2 regions of the Variovorax sp. 54 genome follow, and region 2 is predicted to be linked to the other one. Evidence: riboswitches for the same ligand, from Rfam matches in the RefSeq annotation. Region 2 holds a riboswitch; the other holds the start of a gene.

Region 1 (8,800 bases), 990 kb from region 2:
CTCGGCGACGGCATCTTCGACTTCGCGCGCTGGCGCAGCCACGGCGGCGCCTGGGGCGTGGGCTCGGACAGCCACGCCAGCGTCAACGCGGCGGAAGAGCTGCTGATGCTCGAATACAGCCAGCGCCTGGGTCGGCGCCAGCGCAACGTCGGCGCCAGCGCGGCGCAGCCGCACGTGGCCACCGCGCTCACGCTCGAAGCCGTGCAGGGCGGGGCGCAAGCGGCGGGCCGCACGGTCGGCGGGCTGGCCGCGGGGCAGCAGGCCGACTTCGTCGTGCTCGATGCCTCGCACCTCGCGCTGCAGGGCCTGTCGGCCCCCGACATGCTCTCGGCCCACGTGTTCGCAAGCCACCGCACCTCGGCCGTCGATGCGGTCTGGGTGGCGGGCCGCGCGCGCGTCACGGCCGGTCGCCACGCGCTGCACGACAGCGCGGCGTCGGGCTTCGTGGCAGCGCGCACCCAGCTTCTGCAGGACTGAGAAAATTCACCCCATGGCTCTTTTCACCACCACCGAACCGGCGTTCCGCTTTCGCCAGGGCACGCGCCCGCTGCTGATCTCCATGCCGCACGTCGGCACGCACGTGCCGCCCGCGCTGGCCGCACGCTTCACCGACGAGGCGCGCCACGTGCCCGACACCGACTGGCACCTCGAACAGCTCTACGACTTCGCCGATGCACTCGGCGCCTCGGTGCTCGTGGCCACGCACTCGCGCTACGTGGTCGACCTGAACCGTCCGCCGGACGGCGCCAGCCTTTACCCGGGCCAGAGCGTCACCGGCCTGTGCCCGGTCGACACCTTCGACGACACGCCGGTCTACGCGAACGCCGGCGAGCAGCCGTCCGACGCCGAGATCGCCGAACGCCGCGACGCCGTCTGGCGCCCCTACCACCAGCAGCTGCAGGCCGAACTCGACCGCCTCACGGCCGCGCACGGCACCGTCGCGCTGTGGGACGCGCACTCGATCCGTTCCGTGCTGCCGCGCTTCTTCGAAGGCAAGCTGCCCGACCTGAACCTGGGCACCGCCGACGGCAAGAGCTGCGACCCCGCGCTGGCCGCCACGCTGCGCGGCATCGCTGAGTCGGCGCCCGGCTACACCGGCGTGCTCAACGGCCGCTTCAAGGGCGGCCACATCACGCGCCAGTACGGCAACCCGGCCGGCGGCGTGCACGCGGTGCAGCTGGAAATGACGCAGTCGAGCTACATGCAGGAAGCGCTGCCCTTCGACTACCTGCCCGACGTGGCGGCGGGCGTGCAGCCGCACGTGCGGCGGATGCTGGAAGCGGTGCTGGCTTTCGTCGAAGCCCAGCGAAAGGGCTGACGGGCATCAGGGGCGGGCCCCGGTTTCTACAATCGGGGCCATGAAGCCCGTCATCTACACCCGCGGCCAGGCCCTGCCTGGCATCCTCGCCCAACGCATTGCCATCCTCGACGGCGCGATGGGTACGATGATCCAGCGCTTCAAGCTCACCGAGGAGCAGTACCGCGGCGAGCGCTTCAAGGACTTCGAGCGCGACGTGAAGGGCAACAACGAGCTGCTGTCGCTCACGCGGCCCGACGTCATCACCGACATCCACGAGGCCTACCTCGCGGCCGGTGCCGACCTCATCGAGACCAACACCTTCGGCGCCACCACCATCGCGCAGGAGGACTACAAGATGGCCCACCTGGCGCGGGAGATGAACCTCGAATCGGCCAAGCTGGCGCGCGCGGCCTGCGACAAGTACAGCACGCCGGACAAGCCGCGCTTCGTGGCCGGCGCCCTTGGCCCGACGCCCAAGACCGCGAGCATCAGCCCCGACGTGAACGACCCGGGCGCACGCAACGTCGATTTCGAATCGCTGCGCGCCGCGTACTACGAGCAGACCGAAGCGCTGGTTGAAGGCGGCTCTGATGTGATCCTGGTCGAGACCATCTTCGACACGCTCAACGCCAAGGCCGCGCTGTTCGCGGTGGACGAGTACTTCGACAACAGCGGGCACCGCCTGCCGCTGATCATCAGCGGCACCGTGACAGACGCCTCGGGCCGCATCCTCAGCGGCCAGACCGTCACCGCCTTCTGGCACAGCGTGCGCCATGCGCAGCCGCTGGCCATCGGCCTGAACTGCGCGCTGGGCGCGACGCTGATGCGCCCCTACATCCAGGAGCTGGCGCGCGTGGCGGGCGACACCTACATCAGCTGCTACCCGAACGCCGGCCTGCCCAACCCGATGAGCGACACCGGCTTCGACGAGACGCCCGACGTCACCTCGCGCCTGCTGCACGAGTTCGCGGCCGAGGGGCTGGTGAACATCGTGGGCGGCTGCTGCGGCACGACGCCGGACCACATCGCGGCGATCGGTGCGGCGGTGGCGCCTGCGAAAGGCCGCATGCTGAACACCAACGGCTTCTACAAAGAAGCTGCCTGAAGCCGGGCGCCACGCGCGCCTTCGGCTGATTGACGGCTCCCCGTGCCGCGCCTACGCTGGCGCGCACAGGAGCCCCTCATGAACGCCACATCCTTCTTGCGTCGCGCCGCCTTGGGCGCGCTCGTTCTGCTGCTGCCGCTTGCGGCGGCGGCGCAGCAGGCCTTCACGCGCGGCGCGGTCAACATGCGCGCCGGGCCCTCGGGCGACTACCCGCTCGTGGCACGGCTCGGGCCGGGGCAGCCGGTCGACGTGGTCGGCTGCACCAGCGGCTATGGCTGGTGCGACGTGGTGCTGCCCGACGGCGGGCGCGGCTGGGTCTGGTCGAAGAACCTCGACTACGCCTACCAGCAGCAGCGCGTGCCGCTGGCCACCTACGGCGCGGTCATCGGCGTGCCCATCGTGAGCTTCGTGATCGGCAGCTACTGGGCCGACTACTACCGCGACCGCCCCTGGTACGGTGACCGGCGCTGGTGGGGCCAGCGGCCCCCGCCGCCGCCGATCGCAGGCTGGCGCCCGCCGCCGCCCGTGCGCCCGGGCTGGCAGCCGCGGCCCTGGCCGCCGGGGCAGGGCGTGCGTCCGCCGCATGGGCCCGGGGTCCGGCCACCGCATGGCCCAGGCGTTCGTCCGCCCGGTGGGCCGGGTTACCGGCCGCCCGTCGACCCGGGGTTCCGCCCGCCGCGGCCACAGCCGGGCTTCCGGCCCGGACCGCCGCCGGGCGTGTCGCATCCGCATCCGGGCGGAGGCCGGCCCGGTGGGGGCGGCGGTGGAGGAGGAGGGCGTCCGCACGGCGGGGGTGGTGGCGGTGGTGGTGGGCACGGCGGCGGTCAAGGGCACGGCCACGGCCGGCCCTGAACCGACGATTCAAACGGCCGGCGTCTCGATGCCGGCCGCCGCCTGCCGGTCGCGCGCGATCAGCGCCACGAAGCGCTGCGCGCCCAGGCCCAGCGGCCGTTCGCGCGACCACACCACGTCCACCCACAGGTCGAGCCCGTTGCTGAGGTTCTCGAACGGAATCTCGACCAGCGCACCCGCCGCCACGTGCGGCCGCGCGAAGTTTCGCGGCAGCCAACCCCAGCCCAGCCCGGCGGTGATCAGGCTCAGCGCGGCCAGCGCGTTGTCGGTGCGCCAGACATGCCGCGCGAACACGAAGCGCGGGTCGCTGGTGCCCAGGTCACGCCCGGCGACCACGATCTGCCGCGTGTTGGTGAGGTGCTCCTCGCGCAGGCGCCCGCCGGCCGCCGCCTGCAGCACGGGATGGTCGGGCGCCATCACGGCCACCATGGTGTCGCTGCCGACCTCCTGGAAGCCCTCGCGGCCGTCGAGGCTGGGCCGCTCGAACACCAGCGCAAGCTGCGCCCGGCCGCTGTGCAGCAGCGCCAGCGCGTCGGCCTGCGGCGCGGCCAGCACCTCGACCTGCAGCAGCGGGTAGTCGTCGGCCAGCGCGGCCAGCGGCCCGCTCCAGGGCGCGGCCAGCAGCTCGGGCGCAATGGCCAGCGTGAGCCGGTCTTCCAGCCCCTGCGTGAGCGCCAGCGCCTGCACCTGCAACTGCCGCAGCTGGGCCGCGAGCAGCCGCGCCTGGGGCTCGAGCGAACGCGCGGCCGACGTGGGCTGCGGCTCGCGGCCGCTGCGGTCGAACAGCGGCAGCGCCAGCTCGGCCTCGAGGTTGGCGATGGCCATGCTCACGGCGGAGGGCACCTTGCGCAGCGCCCGCGCGGCGGCCGAAAACGAGCCGTGGTCGATCACGGCCAGGAAAACCTCGACGTTGTCGCTGGAGAAAGCCATGGCGCCCCGATCTGTCTGATCTATCAATAAAACTGAAACAAGTTAACTTTTTATATCAGCCAAACACAAATAAAGTCCACCCATCGCAGTCACACAGACAGAGAAATTCATGCAGGGCATTCAGCGTCGGATCGTTTACATCTCCCTCTACGAGGGCATTGCCATCGTGGCGGCCAGCGCCGGCCTGGCCCTGATGTCGGACGCGGGGCTCGGCCATTCGGGCCTGTTGGCGGTGGGCGCCTCGGTCATCGCGGTGATCTGGAACCTGACGTTCAACGCCCTGTTCGAGCGCTGGGAGTCGCGCCAGGCGGTGCGCGGGCGCAGCCTGAAGCGCCGCATCGCCCACGCCATCGGCTTCGAGGGCGGCCTGATCGCCTTCCTGGTGCCGATGCTGGCCTGGGGCCTGGGCGTGTCGCTCTGGCAGGCGCTGGTGATGGACCTGGGCCTGGTGGTGTTCTTCCTGGTCTACACCTTCGTCTTCAACTGGGCCTTCGACCGCGTGTTCGGCCTGCCGGCCTCGGCGATGGGCGAAGCGCAACCTGCGTAAGCCGGCGCTTACTTAACGGATTCATTGCGCCGGCTTGGGCGCAGTGGACGAGCGCATCGCCAGGGCACCGCTCAGGCGCAGGCGCTCGTTCTCGTTGAAGAGCGTCTCGCGCAGCTGGGCCCGCTCGGCTTCGGGGGCGCTGGCGTAGCGGTCGAGTCGGGCGTTCCATTCCTGGGTTTCCTGGTCGAGCGTGGCCAGGCCGCGCGCCACCTCGTAGCCGTAGGCCTCGCTGCGCGCGGCAAAGCGCTCCTGGGGGCTCGCGCCGCGCGCCTGCAGCGCCTCGGTCTGGCGCATCACGTCGAGGTGGGCCACCGCGTCCTTGCGCACCTCGCGCTGCGCGGGCGACAGCCAGGCCTGCTCGCTTTGCGCCAGCGCCGCCGCGCGCTGCTCGGGCGTGAGGCCGGGGTTGGACAGCAGTTCCATCTTCTCGGCCATGAACTGGTCCTGCCGGATCTGGTCGCCGAACAGGCCTTCGATTTCCTCGGGCGCGAAGAACTGCCGGCGCACCACCTCGCGCGCCTCCAGGCTGCGCCGCAGGAAGGCCGGGTCGCCGGGCGCGGGCGGCTGCAGGGTGCGCAGGGCTTCCTGCATGTCGACATAGCGCTCCAGCAGGCCCAGCGCGCGCACGCGCCAGTCTTCGCGCAGGTGCTTGGCCAGCAGGGCGGGCGCGCGGGCCATCAGCGTGGCCTTGCTGTCGGCCTGTGCTTCGGCGAGCACCTGGTCGAAGAGGGTGATGAGGTCGCTGGTGAGGAGGGCGTCGGGGGCCGCGGCGGTGGAGGCCGGGCGTGGCGCGGGAGACGGTGCGGCGGTCGCGGTCGCTGCTGCGGGCGCGGCGGCCCGTGGCGCATCGCCCGCATCGGGGCCCAGCGCCAGCCAGCCGGTCCCCACGGCCACCAGCGCGACCGCGCCGAGCGTCAACGCCACACCGCGCATGCGCTGCGTCCTCAGAGCCCCGCGCTCTTGAGTCGCGCGGCCTGTTCCCTGAACAGCTCCGGCGGCTTCTTCTCGTAGTACGGGAACTGGCTGCCGTAGGTGTTGCCGAAGGCCTGGTTGACCTCGTCCAGGTGGTTCTGGCGGTAGTCGCCCAGGTGGGTGCCCAGGCGCGTGGTGCAGACCGCGAGCAGGCCGTCGTTGGCTTCACCGAAGAAGAACAGGCCGCCCAGCGTCGACAGCGCCGCGTCGCTCGGGTCGAACAGGTTGAAGCTGGTCGACACGCCCGACCACGAGTAGTAGCGCACGCCGTTGGCCACGGCCGCGCCGCTCTTCACGTCGCACGACGAGCCCGCGGCGGGCCGGCCCTGCGGGAACTTGGCGTCGAAGGCCGCGCCGCCCGCCGTGGTGAGCGAGGCCAGCGCGTTCAGCGGCACTTCGGGCAGCTGGCTCGGGTCCTTGCCCGAGAGAAAACCGATCATCCCCGTCAGCAGGCCGATGGCCTTCACCACCAGGGTCTGGGCGATGCCGCCTTCGGGCAGCTTGGCCAGCAGGTCGGCCACTTTGGAGCCGCCGTTGGCGCCGCCGACCGACGTGACCGACGCCACCATGTCGGGTGCCACCGCCGCCACGTAGCGCACCGTGGGCGAGCCCTGCGAATGGCCGATGAGGTTGAACTTGAGCGTGGGGTTCCGCTCGAGCGCGCGGATCGTCTTGAGCTCCTGCAGCAGCTGCTCGCCGCGGATCTCGGAAGTGTTGGTGCCCGACACCTGCGCCACGTACACCTTGGCGCCCGCGCCGGCCAGCTTGCCGGGGATGTCGTAGAAGTAGTCGACGCCCAACAGGTTGTCGAAGCCGAGCAGGCCGTGGACCAGCACGATCGGGTAGCGGGTCTTCGCCGTGTCGGAGGTGACGCGGGCCTCGACCCGCGTCGCGGTGTCGCCGACAGCGGCCTGCGCAGGTGGTGCCAGCGTGGTGAGGGCCGCTGCGGCCAGGAGACCGCAGCTCAAGGCCACGGCGCGCATCGGGGTGGCTGCATGCTGCAACCGGACAATCGACTTCCTGGCCATCTGGCGCTCTCCCTTACGTTTGGTTAAAAACACGAACGTTCGTTCGGAAACGGTGGGCGCATTCTGTTGACACGTGCAGGAATGAAAACTGGGGTTTTCCCAGGGCGCAATCGAATCGACCTAAAATGCGCGACTTCCCAAGGAGCGTTGCAGCGGTTCGCCACAGAGGCGAATCGTCAGGCTTGGGGCGACAACGACGCTCGCCTGTTCGACTCTTCCGCAGGTGAGGCCATGTCCCAGATTCCCGCATCCGTTTCCGCTCCCGTTGCTCCCCCTCCCATGAAGCTGTCCGGCCTCGAGCCGGTCGCCATCGGCGCAGGGACGCTGTTCGTCAACATCGGCGAGCGCACCAACGTCACCGGCTCCAAGGCCTTCGCGCGGATGATCCTCAACGGCCAGTTCGAGGACGCCCTGGCCGTCGCGCGCCAGCAGGTCGAGAACGGCGCGCAGGTCATCGACATCAACATGGACGAGGCCATGCTGGACAGCAAGGTCGCCATGGTCCGCTTCCTGAACCTCATTGCCAGCGAGCCCGACATCGCGCGCGTGCCGGTGATGGTCGACAGCTCGAAGTGGGACGTCATCGAGGCCGGCCTGCGCTGCATCCAGGGCAAGGGCATCGTCAACTCCATCTCCATGAAGGAGGGCGTCGACAAGTTCAAGCACGAGGCCAAGCTGGTCAAGCGCTACGGCGCCGCTGCGGTGGTCATGGCCTTCGACGAGAAGGGCCAGGCCGACACCTACGCACGCAAGATCGAGATCTGCGAGCGCGCCTACCGCGTGTTGGTCGACGAGGTGGGCTTTCCGCCCGAAGACATCATCTTCGACCCGAACATCTTCGCCATTGCCACCGGCATCGAGGAGCACGACAACTACGCGGTCGACTTCATCAACGCCGTGCGCTGGATCAAGCAGAACCTGCCGGGCGCCAAGGTGTCGGGCGGCGTGAGCAACGTGAGCTTCAGCTTCCGCGGCAACGACCCGATGCGCGAAGCGATCCACACCGTGTTCCTGTACCACGCGATCCAGGCGGGCATGGACATGGGCATCGTCAACGCCGGCATGGTCGGCGTGTACGACGACCTGGAGCCCACGCTGCGCGAGCGCGTGGAAGACGTGGTGCTGAACCGCCGTCCTGATGCCGGCGAGCGCCTGGTCGAAGTGGCCGAAACCGCCAAGAGCGGCGCCAAGGACGAAAGCAAGCGCCTCGAATGGCGCGGCACGCCCGAGAACTTCGTGCACGTCAACCAGCGCCTCTCGCATGCCATGGTGCACGGCATCACCGACTTCATCGTCGAGGACACCGAAGAGGCCTACCAGCAGATCCTGGCCAAGGGCGGCCGTCCGCTGCACGTGATCGAAGGCCCGCTCATGGACGGCATGAACATCGTGGGCGACCTGTTCGGCGCCGGCAAGATGTTCCTGCCGCAGGTGGTCAAGTCGGCACGCGTCATGAAGTCGGCCGTGGCCCACCTGCTGCCCTACATCGAAGCCGAAAAGCTGCGCGACGAAGCCGCCGGCCGCGACGTGCGCACCAAGGGAAAGATCATCATCGCCACGGTGAAGGGCGACGTGCACGACATCGGCAAGAACATCGTCACCGTCGTGCTCCAGTGCAACAACTTCGAAGTGGTGAACATGGGCGTGATGGTCCCGTGCCACGAAATCCTGGCCAAGGCGAAGGTCGAGGGCGCGGACATCGTGGGCCTGTCGGGCCTCATCACGCCGAGCCTCGAAGAAATGCAGTACGTGGCCGGCGAAATGCAGCGCGACGACCACTTCCGCATCAAGAAGATCCCGCTGCTCATCGGCGGCGCCACCACCAGCCGCGTGCACACGGCCGTGAAGATCGCGCCGCACTACGAAGGCCCCGTGGTCTACGTGCCCGACGCCTCGCGCAGCGTGAGCGTGGCGCAGAGCCTGCTCTCCGACCAGGCCACCGCGTACATCGACGAGATCAACGCCGACTACGCCAAGGTGCGCACGCAGCACGCCAACAAGAAGCAGGTGCCGATGTGGCCGCTGGCCAAGGCGCGCGCCAACAAGACGCCGGTCGACTTCACGCA
Region 2 (8,800 bases):
ATGGCCTGGTCCTTCATCTTCGCCATCGTGTCGTGCGTGATGACGTCCTTGTTGCCCGTGGTCGTCACAAAGATGTCGGCCTTGTCGGCGGCGTACTCCATGGTCACGACCTTGTAGCCTTCCATGGCAGCTTGCAGGGCGTTGATCGGGTCGATTTCAGTCACCCACACCTGGGCGCTCAGTGCGCGCAGGGCCTGGGCCGAGCCCTTGCCCACGTCGCCGTAGCCGGCCACGCAGGCCACCTTGCCGGCGATCATCACGTCGGTTGCGCGCTTGATGCCGTCGACCAGCGATTCGCGGCAACCGTACAGGTTGTCGAACTTGCTCTTGGTGACCGAGTCGTTCACGTTGATGGCGCGGAACAGCAGCGTGCCCTTGGCGCTCATCTCGTTCAGGCGGTGCACGCCGGTGGTCGTCTCTTCGGTCACGCCGATGATTTCAGCGGACTTGCGGGTGTACCAGGTGTCGTCCACGGCCAGCTTGGCCTTGATGGCGGCGTAAAGAATGCGTTCTTCTTCGCTGGTCGGGTTGGCGAGCACGCCCAGATCCTTCTCCGCGCGCTGGCCCAGGTGCATGAGCAGCGTGGCGTCGCCGCCGTCGTCCAGGATCATGTTCGGGCCTTCGCCCTTCGAGCCCTTGGGGCCGAAGTCGAAGATGGCGTGGGTGTAGTCCCAGTAGTCCTTCAGCGACTCGCCCTTGATGGCGAACACCGGCGTGCCGGCGGCGGCGATGGCGGCGGCGGCGTGGTCTTGCGTCGAGAAGATGTTGCACGAGGCCCAGCGCACTTCGGCGCCCAGGGCTTGCAGCGTCTCGATGAGCACGGCCGTCTGGATCGTCATGTGCAGCGAGCCCGTGATGCGCGCGCCCTTGAGGGCCTGGCCCTTCGAGAACTCTTCACGGATGGCCATGAGGCCGGGCATCTCGGTTTCCGCGATGCGGATTTCCTTGCGGCCCCAGGCGGCAAGGGACAGGTCGGCAATCGCCTGGTCGGCGGTCGAGACGGGGGTGGGCTTGAGTACAGCGCTCATGAGAACTCCAAAACTGGTTTGAAAGATGCCACTGCGTACGGGGAAGAAAAACTCACCGCGAGAACAGCGGATGAGCGTGGTTGCGATGTGGTCCGAGCCTCACGCCTGACGGCGCTGCAACGCTCCTCGGAGCGCCGGATTGTAGTCGCGGCCGTTCCGCCCGCCAATCGACCGGGACATCCCACATCACGGAAAGCGCGGGCGGCTTCGGCGTCGCATGGGCCACCTCGGGAAACTCCGCAGGCAAATCCGCGCTTCGACCGCCCTGAGCCACGCCGGCCCGGCGTATCGTGGCGGCGGGCCCCGGCCGCCCGGCCGCTGCCTGCATCCACCCGTTCGATTGTTTTCATCACCCGACACAGGAGATTCCGCACCATGGCCACTGCCAAGAAAGCCGCCGCGAACAAAACCACCGCCACCAGCGCCGGCACGAAGCAGGCGGCGCCGTCCGCCGCGGACATGCTCGATCCGATGAAGAACCTCAAGGGCATGGCCGAGCGCCTGCAGAACCTGAACCTCACCGGCGGCGCCGGCAAGCTGCTCGACAGCGGGCGCAAGGACCTGCAGGCGCTGATGCAGGCCAACGAAAAGTCTTACCAGGGCCTGCAGACCGTGGTGCAGCGACAGACCGAGATGATCAAGACGGCCATCGGCGAATGGCAGACCGCCGCCAAGGCGATGCCCGGCAAGGACCCGAAGGAAAACCTCGCCAAGCTCGACGAGCTGGGCCGCCAGTCGTTCCAGCGCGCCGTCGACGACATCAAGGAGCTGGCCACCCTGGCCGCCAAGTCGCAGGCCGATGCCTTTGACGTGGTGCGCCAGCGCATCCAGTCCAACGTGGACGAGGTCACGAAGCTGCTGCAGCGCAAGTAACGCAACGCAAACAGCGCCCCGCATGACCGCCGTCCCACCCCGCACCGAACGGCGCACCCGCGCCAACGGCATCGAACTGGCCTGGGACAGCTTCGGCGACCCCGAGGCGCCGCCGCTGCTGCTGGTCATGGGCCTCGGCGCCCAGATGGTCGCCTGGGACGACGCGTTCTGCGCCGGCCTGGCGCAGGCCGGCGGGCACCACGTGATCCGCTTCGACAACCGCGACATCGGCCACTCCACCCACCTGCCGCACGCCGGCGTGCCCGACATCCAGGCGCTGATGCTGCAGGCCATGGCGGGCCGGCCGCTGCAGGTGCCCTACACGCTGCGCGACATGGCCGACGACTGCGCCGGCCTGCTCGACGCGCTGGGCATCGCGCGCGCTCACATCGTGGGGGCGTCGATGGGCGGAGCCATCGGTCAGGAGATGGCCATTCATCACCCGGGCCGGATGCGTTCGCTCACCAGCATCATGTCGAGCACCGGCGATCCGGCCCTGCCGCCGCCCACGCCCGAGGCGCTGGCGGTGCTGTTCGCGCCCACGCCGACCAGCTTCGAGGCCTACCTGCCGCACCACGCGAAGGTGTGGCGCGTGCTGCGCGGGCCCGACGCCTTTCCGCTCGACGAGGCCCGCGATGCCGAGCGCGCGCAGCTCGCCTTTCTGCGCGGCCTCAACCCGGGCGGCGTGGCGCGCCAGCTGGCGGCGGTGTTCGCGTCGGGCAACCGCAAGCCGGCGCTGCGCGCGGTGCAGGTGCCCACGCTGGTGATCCACGGCGACGTCGATCCGCTGGTGCCCGTGGCCTGCGGCATCGACGTGGCCGAGGCCATTCCCGGCGCGAAGCTGCTGCGCATTCCGCGCATGGGCCACGCGCTGCCGATATCGATGTGGCCGCAGATCACCGAGGCGATTGCGGCGCACACCGCGCAGGCGGCGCGACGCGACGATCACTGAAGAAAAAACAAACACGACAACAGACCCAGACGGAGGTGTTTTGATGAGTCAGTTTCCGTCCCTCGATCCCATGGCCATGTGGCGCGAGCTCACGGCCCAGTGGGAAAAAAGCACCAACGAATTCGCCAACGAAACCATGGCCTCGGACCCGTTCCGGCAGGGCATGCACGGCGGCATGAACGCCTCGCTCACCGCGCAGAAGGCGCTGGGCGACCTGATGGCGCGCTACCTCACGCTGCTGAACCTGCCGACACGCGGCGACCTGCAGGCATTGGGTGAGCAGTTGCACCGCATCGACGACCACCTGGCTGGTATTCGCCGTGCGCTGGAAGGCGGGGCCGGGCCTGCCACACGGACCGGCGATGCCGCAACAGCGCCAGCCCGGCCACGTCGCACCAAACAACCGCCCGCGGCGGCGACGCCTGCACCGGCCGCCAAGGCCGCCGCCCCGAAGAAACGCCCCGCCGGAAAGCGCCGCCCATGAGCGCGCCGCCCGACACCTTCCAGCTGCCCGACATCCGCGGCGAGATCGAGCGCACCATCCAGCGCAACATCAAGGGGCTGGACTTCCTGACCTCGACCGCGCCCGCCGTCGGCCTCACGCCCAAGGACGAGATCCACCGGCGCGGCACGCTGAGCCTGTACCACTACCGCCCGATGGTCGACGAGATCTACCGCGTGCCGGTGCTCATGGTGATGGCCACCACCAACCGCGCCTACATCTTCGACCTCGCGCCGGGCCAGAGCATGGTCGAGTATTTGCTGCTCAAGGGCTACGACGTCTACGTGATGGACTGGAACGCGCCGCGCCCCGACGAGAAGCGCCTGCGCATCGAAGACTACGTGCTCGACTTCATTCCCGATTCGATCCGCCGCGTGCAGGAAGACTCGGGCGAAGAAGACGTCACCCTCGCCGGCTACTGCATGGGCGGCGTGCTCTCCACGCTGTATGCCGCGCTGCATCCCGACGGGCCGATGAAGAACCTGGCGCTCTTCACCACGCCGATCGACTTCAGCCGCATGACGCTCTTTCATGCGTGGTCCGACCGGCGTTATTTCGACGTCGACCGCCTCATCGACACCGTGGGCAACGTGCCGCCCGAGATGCTGTTCGCCTCCTTCGACATGCTGCGCCCCGCCGGGCGCGGCGCCGGGCTGGTGCAGCTGTGGGACAACATGGCCAACGACGAGTTCGTCAAGTCGTACCGCATGTTCGACCGCTGGGGCGCCGAGATGCTGCCGCTGGCCGGCGAGTACTTCCGCCAGACCGTGAAAGAGCTCATGTGGGACAACAAGCTCCACAAGGGCGAGCTGGTGCTCGGCGGGCGCAAGGTGCTGCTGAAGAACATCACCGTGCCGGTGCTGCATGCGCTGGCGCAGCACGACCACATCGTGCCCTACGAAGCGGGGCAGCCGCTGATTGCCGGCATCGGCTCTACCGACAAGGAAGAGGTGGTGCTCAAGGGCGGCCACGTCAGCCTGGCGGCCGGCACCAACGCCGTGCGGCGGCTGTGGCCCAAGCTCGACGAGTGGCTGGGCGTGCGCTCCATCTGATGAACACAACCCTCACCTCATGCCCATGACCGCCTCTTCTTCCCGCACCTACCCGCGCACCGTCGCCCACGCGGACGGCAACATCGCCCTGCGCCTCATGACCGGCGCCGATGCCCCCGCCGTGCTGGCTTTCGCGCAGGCGCTGCCGGCGCACGACTTGCTCTTTCTGCCGCGCGACATCACCGAGCCCAAGGTGATGGCCGCATGGGTGCGCGCCATCGAGCGCGGCGACATCGACAGCGTGCTGGCCGTGCGCGACGGTGCCGTGCTGGGCTGCGCCGCCGTCATCCGCGACCCGCACTCGTGGTCGGGCCATGTCGCCGAGCTGCGCGTGCTGGTGTCGCCCACGCTGCGCGGCGGCGGGCTGGGCCAGCAGCTCGCGCAGGAGGGCTGCGCGCTGGCCTTCGCGCACGGGCACGAAAAGATCGTCGCCCAGATGACCGTCGACCAGCGCGGCGCCATCGCCGTCTTCCAGGCCCTGGGCTTCCGGCCCGAGGCCCTGCTGACGCGCCACGTGAAAGACCGCGAGGGCAAGGCGCACGACCTCGTGGTGCTGAGCCAGGACGCCGCGCAGGTCGAGGCGCAGATGCGGGCATACGGGGTGACGGAGGCGTTTTAGGCCCATCGGCGGGGGATTGAGGGGGTTTGCGGGGCGGCCTCCTAAAATCGGGGGATTCCCCTGCAGATTGCCCACCTTGTCTTTTCTTGCCGAAACCCGCCGCCGTCGCACCTTCGCGATCATTTCCCACCCTGACGCCGGCAAGACCACGCTGACCGAAAAGCTGCTGCTGTTCTCGGGCGCGATCCAGATCGCCGGCTCGGTGAAGGCCCGCAAGGCCTCGCGCCACGCCACCTCCGACTGGATGGAAATCGAGAAGCAGCGCGGCATCTCGGTGGCCTCGTCGGTGATGCAGATGGTGTACCGCGAGCACGTCATCAACCTGCTCGACACCCCCGGCCACAAGGACTTCTCGGAAGACACCTACCGCGTGCTCACCGCCGTCGACTCGGCGCTGATGGTGATCGACGCGGCCAACGGCGTGGAAGCGCAGACGCGCCGGCTGATCGAGGTCTGCCGCCAGCGCGACACGCCCATCATCACCTTCGTCAACAAGATGGACCGGGAAGTGCGCGAGCCGCTGGACATCCTGGACGAGGTGGAACGCGAACTCGGCATGCCCTGCGTGCCCATGACCTGGCCCGTGGGCCAGGGCAAGAGCTTCCGCGGCATCATGAACCTGCGCACGCAGGCGATGACGGTGTTCGAGTCGGGCAGCGAGCGCTTGCCGCACGACTTCGAGACCATTCCGCTCACTGAGCGCGACACGCTGACCAAGCGCTTTGGCGCCGACTTCGCGCACGCCATGGAAAGCATGGAGCTCGCCACCGGCGCCTCCCCCACCTGGGACCGCGAGGCCTTCCTGGCGGGCAAGCAGACGCCCGTGTTCTTCGGCTCCGGGGTGAACAACTTCGGCGTGATGGAAGTGCTCGACGCGCTGGTCGACCTGGCCCCGCAACCGCAGTCGCGCACCAGCACCACGCTGGTCAACCGCCAGCCGGTGGTGAAGGAGATCCAGCCCGAGGACAAGGACTTCGCGGGCGTGGTCTTCAAGGTGCAGGCCAACATGGACGCCAACCACCGCGACCGCATCGCCTTCGTGCGCATGGCCTCGGGCAAGTACACGCCGGGCATGAAGCTCAAGGTGCAGCGCACCTCGAAAGAGCTGCGCCCCACCAGCGTCGTGACCTTCATGAGCCAGCGCCGCGAGGCGGTGGAAGAGGCTTACGCCGGTGACATCGTGGGCTTCACCACGCACGGCGGCGTGCAGCTGGGCGACACCATCACCGACGGCGCGAACCTGCAGTTCACCGGGCTGCCCTTCTTCGCGCCCGAGCTGTTCATGACCGTGATCTTGAAGAACCCGCTGCGCACCAAGCAGCTGCAGCAGGGCCTGGCCCAGCTCGGCGAGGAAGGCGCGATCCAGGTCTTCCGCCCCGAGGTCGGCGGCCCGATGCTGCTGGGCGCCGTCGGCCAGCTGCAGTTCGAAGTGGTGCAGCACCGCCTGAAGGCCGAGTACGACGCCGACGTGCGGCTCGAAGGTTGCCAGTACACGGGCGCGCGCTGGATCACGGCCGACACGCCGGCCGAGCTGCGCGAGTTCGTCCACGCGTACCCGGTGCGCATGGCCAAGGACGCGGCCGACACCCTGGCCTTCCTGTGCACCTCGCCCTACGACGTGCGGTTGGCACAGGAGCGTTTTCCGAAGATCCACTTCCATCCGCTGCGCGAGCACGCGGGCCTGGCGCTGCAGAGCGCGGGCTGATCGATCGATCGGATGACCGTCGGGCGCGTCAGCTGCCCGACGAGGTGTAGTGGCGCAGCCCGAGGCGCCACGCACCGAACGCCGCCGCGAGGAACACGAAGCCCGCGAGCGGCGACACCCATCCCACCCAGGCCGGCGCGCCCAGCGGATCGGGCTTGCCCAGAATCGCCAGCACCGGGTAGTACGCCACGCAGGCCAGCGGCACGATGAAGGTCAGCACACGGCGGAACCACTGCGCATAGAGCGCCAGCGGGTACTGCGCCGCCTGCACGCCGCCGTAGGTGAGCACGTTGGCGATCTCCAGGCTTTCGACGGTCCAGAACGACAGCGTGCCCTGCAGCACGAGGATGCCGAGGAACAGCGCGATGCCGCCGGCCATGGCGAACAGCGCGACCGCCACCGCGCTCGGGGTCCACGCGATGTCGGCCTGCACGGTCGCGAAGGCCAGCACGAGCAGGCCCTGCAGCAGACGGCCGAGGCGGCTGATGCGCACGTCGTGGCCCATGAGCTGCAGCGCGAGCGGACGCGGGCGCAGCAGCAGCCGGTCGAAGGTGCCGGTGCGCAGGAACTCGGTGCCCAGCACGTCGAAGCCGCGGCCCAATGCGTCGGCGAGGGCGAACATGCAGTTCACCAGGCCATAGAACAGCGCGACCTCGCCGATGCCCCAGCCCTGCACTTCGCCGAAGCGATGGAACAGCGCCCAGACGGCGACCACCTCGATGCCTGTGCCGAGGAACTGGCCTATCGTGAGCAGCAGTGCGGACGCGGGGTATCTGGCCTGGCCGCTGATGGAGGCGGCCATGAGGCGGAAGAAAAGAGAGAGCGACCCCATGCGCACCCTAGCCACCCTGCACCTGCAGACTGCGCATCGTCCGCCCCATCGTCACCCGCCCGAACGCGACCAGCGCGACGATCCAGAAGCACTGCAGCCCCAGGCCGGCCAACGCGTGCCACCCGTTCAGCTGCCCGAAGTACAGCCGCGCCGGAATGTCGATCAGCCCGGCCAGCGGCTGCACCAGCAGCGCGGTCTGCCAGGCGTCGGGCAGCAGCGCCAGCGGCAGCAGGTTGCCCGAGAACACGATGACCACGGGAGTCGCCACCGCCTGGATGCCGCGCTCGTTGAGCGCTGCCGTGGTCGCCACGTTGAGCAGCATCACCATCGCGGTCGAGAGCAAGAGGCCGAGCCCCACCGACAGCAGGAACGCCGCGCCAGCCATCGCGCTCGCAGGCAGCTGCCAGGCCCAGTCGCCCAGCCCCATCAGCGGCAACGCGACCGCCGCGAAGGCCGCCATGAGCGCCACGCGCGGCAGCAGGCGCGCCGCGATCCATCCAGCGGTGCGCGCGAACCACAGCGCGTACGCGTCCACCGGGCGCAGCCGGTCGTAGGCCACCGCACCCGTGCGCGCGGCCTGCGCCACCTCTGGGTCGCCGAGCCAGGGCATCAGCACCAGCAGGCCTTGCGCGAGCCAGGTGTAGGTGATGGCCTGGGCCAGCGACATCGACGAGGCCGCGCCCGCGATGGCGCTGCCGCTGTAGAACGCGGCGAACACCATCACCTTGATGCCGCCCCACCAGCACTGCGTGGCAAAGCCCGCGAGCGCCGCCGTGCGGTACTGCAGCATCTGCAGGAAGCGCGAGACGAACGCAGCGACATACGGCCGGGCGAGGTCGCGCAGGCCCATGGGCGGCTTCACGCCTCGGCCGCTCCGTGCATGGCGTAGAAGCGCGCGATGACGGCTTCGATCGCGAGGCCTTCGAGGCGGATGTCTTCCACGGCGTGCGCACCGGCGATGCGGGCGATGAGCGCGGGGGCGGGGGTCTGCTTGGGGTCGAAGTCGAGCACCAGCGTCTGGCCGTCGCGCGAGTGCACGGTGGCGCCGTCGACGTGCGCGGGCAGCGTGGCGTCTTGTGCAAAGTCGACCACCAGCCGACGCTCGGCCAGCACCTGTGCGCGCAACGCCTCGACGGGGCTGTCGGCCAGCACGCGGCCGTGGCCGACGACGATCACGCGCTGGGCCAGGGCCTCGATGTCGTGCATGTCGTGCGTGGTCAGCAGCACGGTGGTGCCG

Evidence for each region. A riboswitch is a leader RNA that binds a small molecule or an ion and turns the genes downstream of it on or off. The one in region 2 is predicted to bind S-adenosylhomocysteine.
Region 1: another riboswitch for S-adenosylhomocysteine. It lies ahead of metH (methionine synthase); the one in region 2 lies ahead of ahcY (adenosylhomocysteinase).

Annotation. Positions count from the first base shown of each region.
Region 1 covers NZ_PEFF01000001.1:3,460,006-3,468,805, forward strand. Annotated here, with positions in the region: gene CLU95_RS16070 (formimidoylglutamate deiminase) at 1-477, shown strand, start outside; gene hutG (N-formylglutamate deformylase) at 491-1,318, shown strand; gene CLU95_RS16080 (homocysteine S-methyltransferase family protein) at 1,359-2,405, shown strand; gene CLU95_RS16085 (SH3 domain-containing protein) at 2,484-3,257, shown strand; gene CLU95_RS16090 (LysR family transcriptional regulator) at 3,267-4,187, opposite strand; gene CLU95_RS16095 (PACE efflux transporter) at 4,297-4,734, shown strand; gene CLU95_RS16100 (lipase secretion chaperone) at 4,756-5,667, opposite strand; gene CLU95_RS16105 (esterase/lipase family protein) at 5,679-6,734, opposite strand; S-adenosyl-L-homocysteine riboswitch at 6,868-6,943, shown strand; gene metH (methionine synthase) at 6,966-8,800, shown strand, end outside.
Region 2 covers NZ_PEFF01000001.1:2,469,965-2,478,764, forward strand. Annotated here, with positions in the region: gene ahcY (adenosylhomocysteinase) at 1-1,028, opposite strand, end outside; S-adenosyl-L-homocysteine riboswitch at 1,094-1,162, opposite strand; gene phaP (TIGR01841 family phasin) at 1,404-1,901, shown strand; gene CLU95_RS11345 (alpha/beta fold hydrolase) at 1,924-2,853, shown strand; gene CLU95_RS11350 (hypothetical protein) at 2,897-3,337, shown strand; gene CLU95_RS11355 (alpha/beta fold hydrolase) at 3,334-4,407, shown strand; gene CLU95_RS11360 (GNAT family N-acetyltransferase) at 4,427-5,026, shown strand; gene CLU95_RS11365 (peptide chain release factor 3) at 5,103-6,731, shown strand; gene CLU95_RS11370 (ABC transporter permease) at 6,760-7,563, opposite strand; gene CLU95_RS11375 (ABC transporter permease) at 7,571-8,413, opposite strand; partial or broken gene CLU95_RS11380 (ABC transporter ATP-binding protein) at 8,422-8,800, opposite strand, start outside.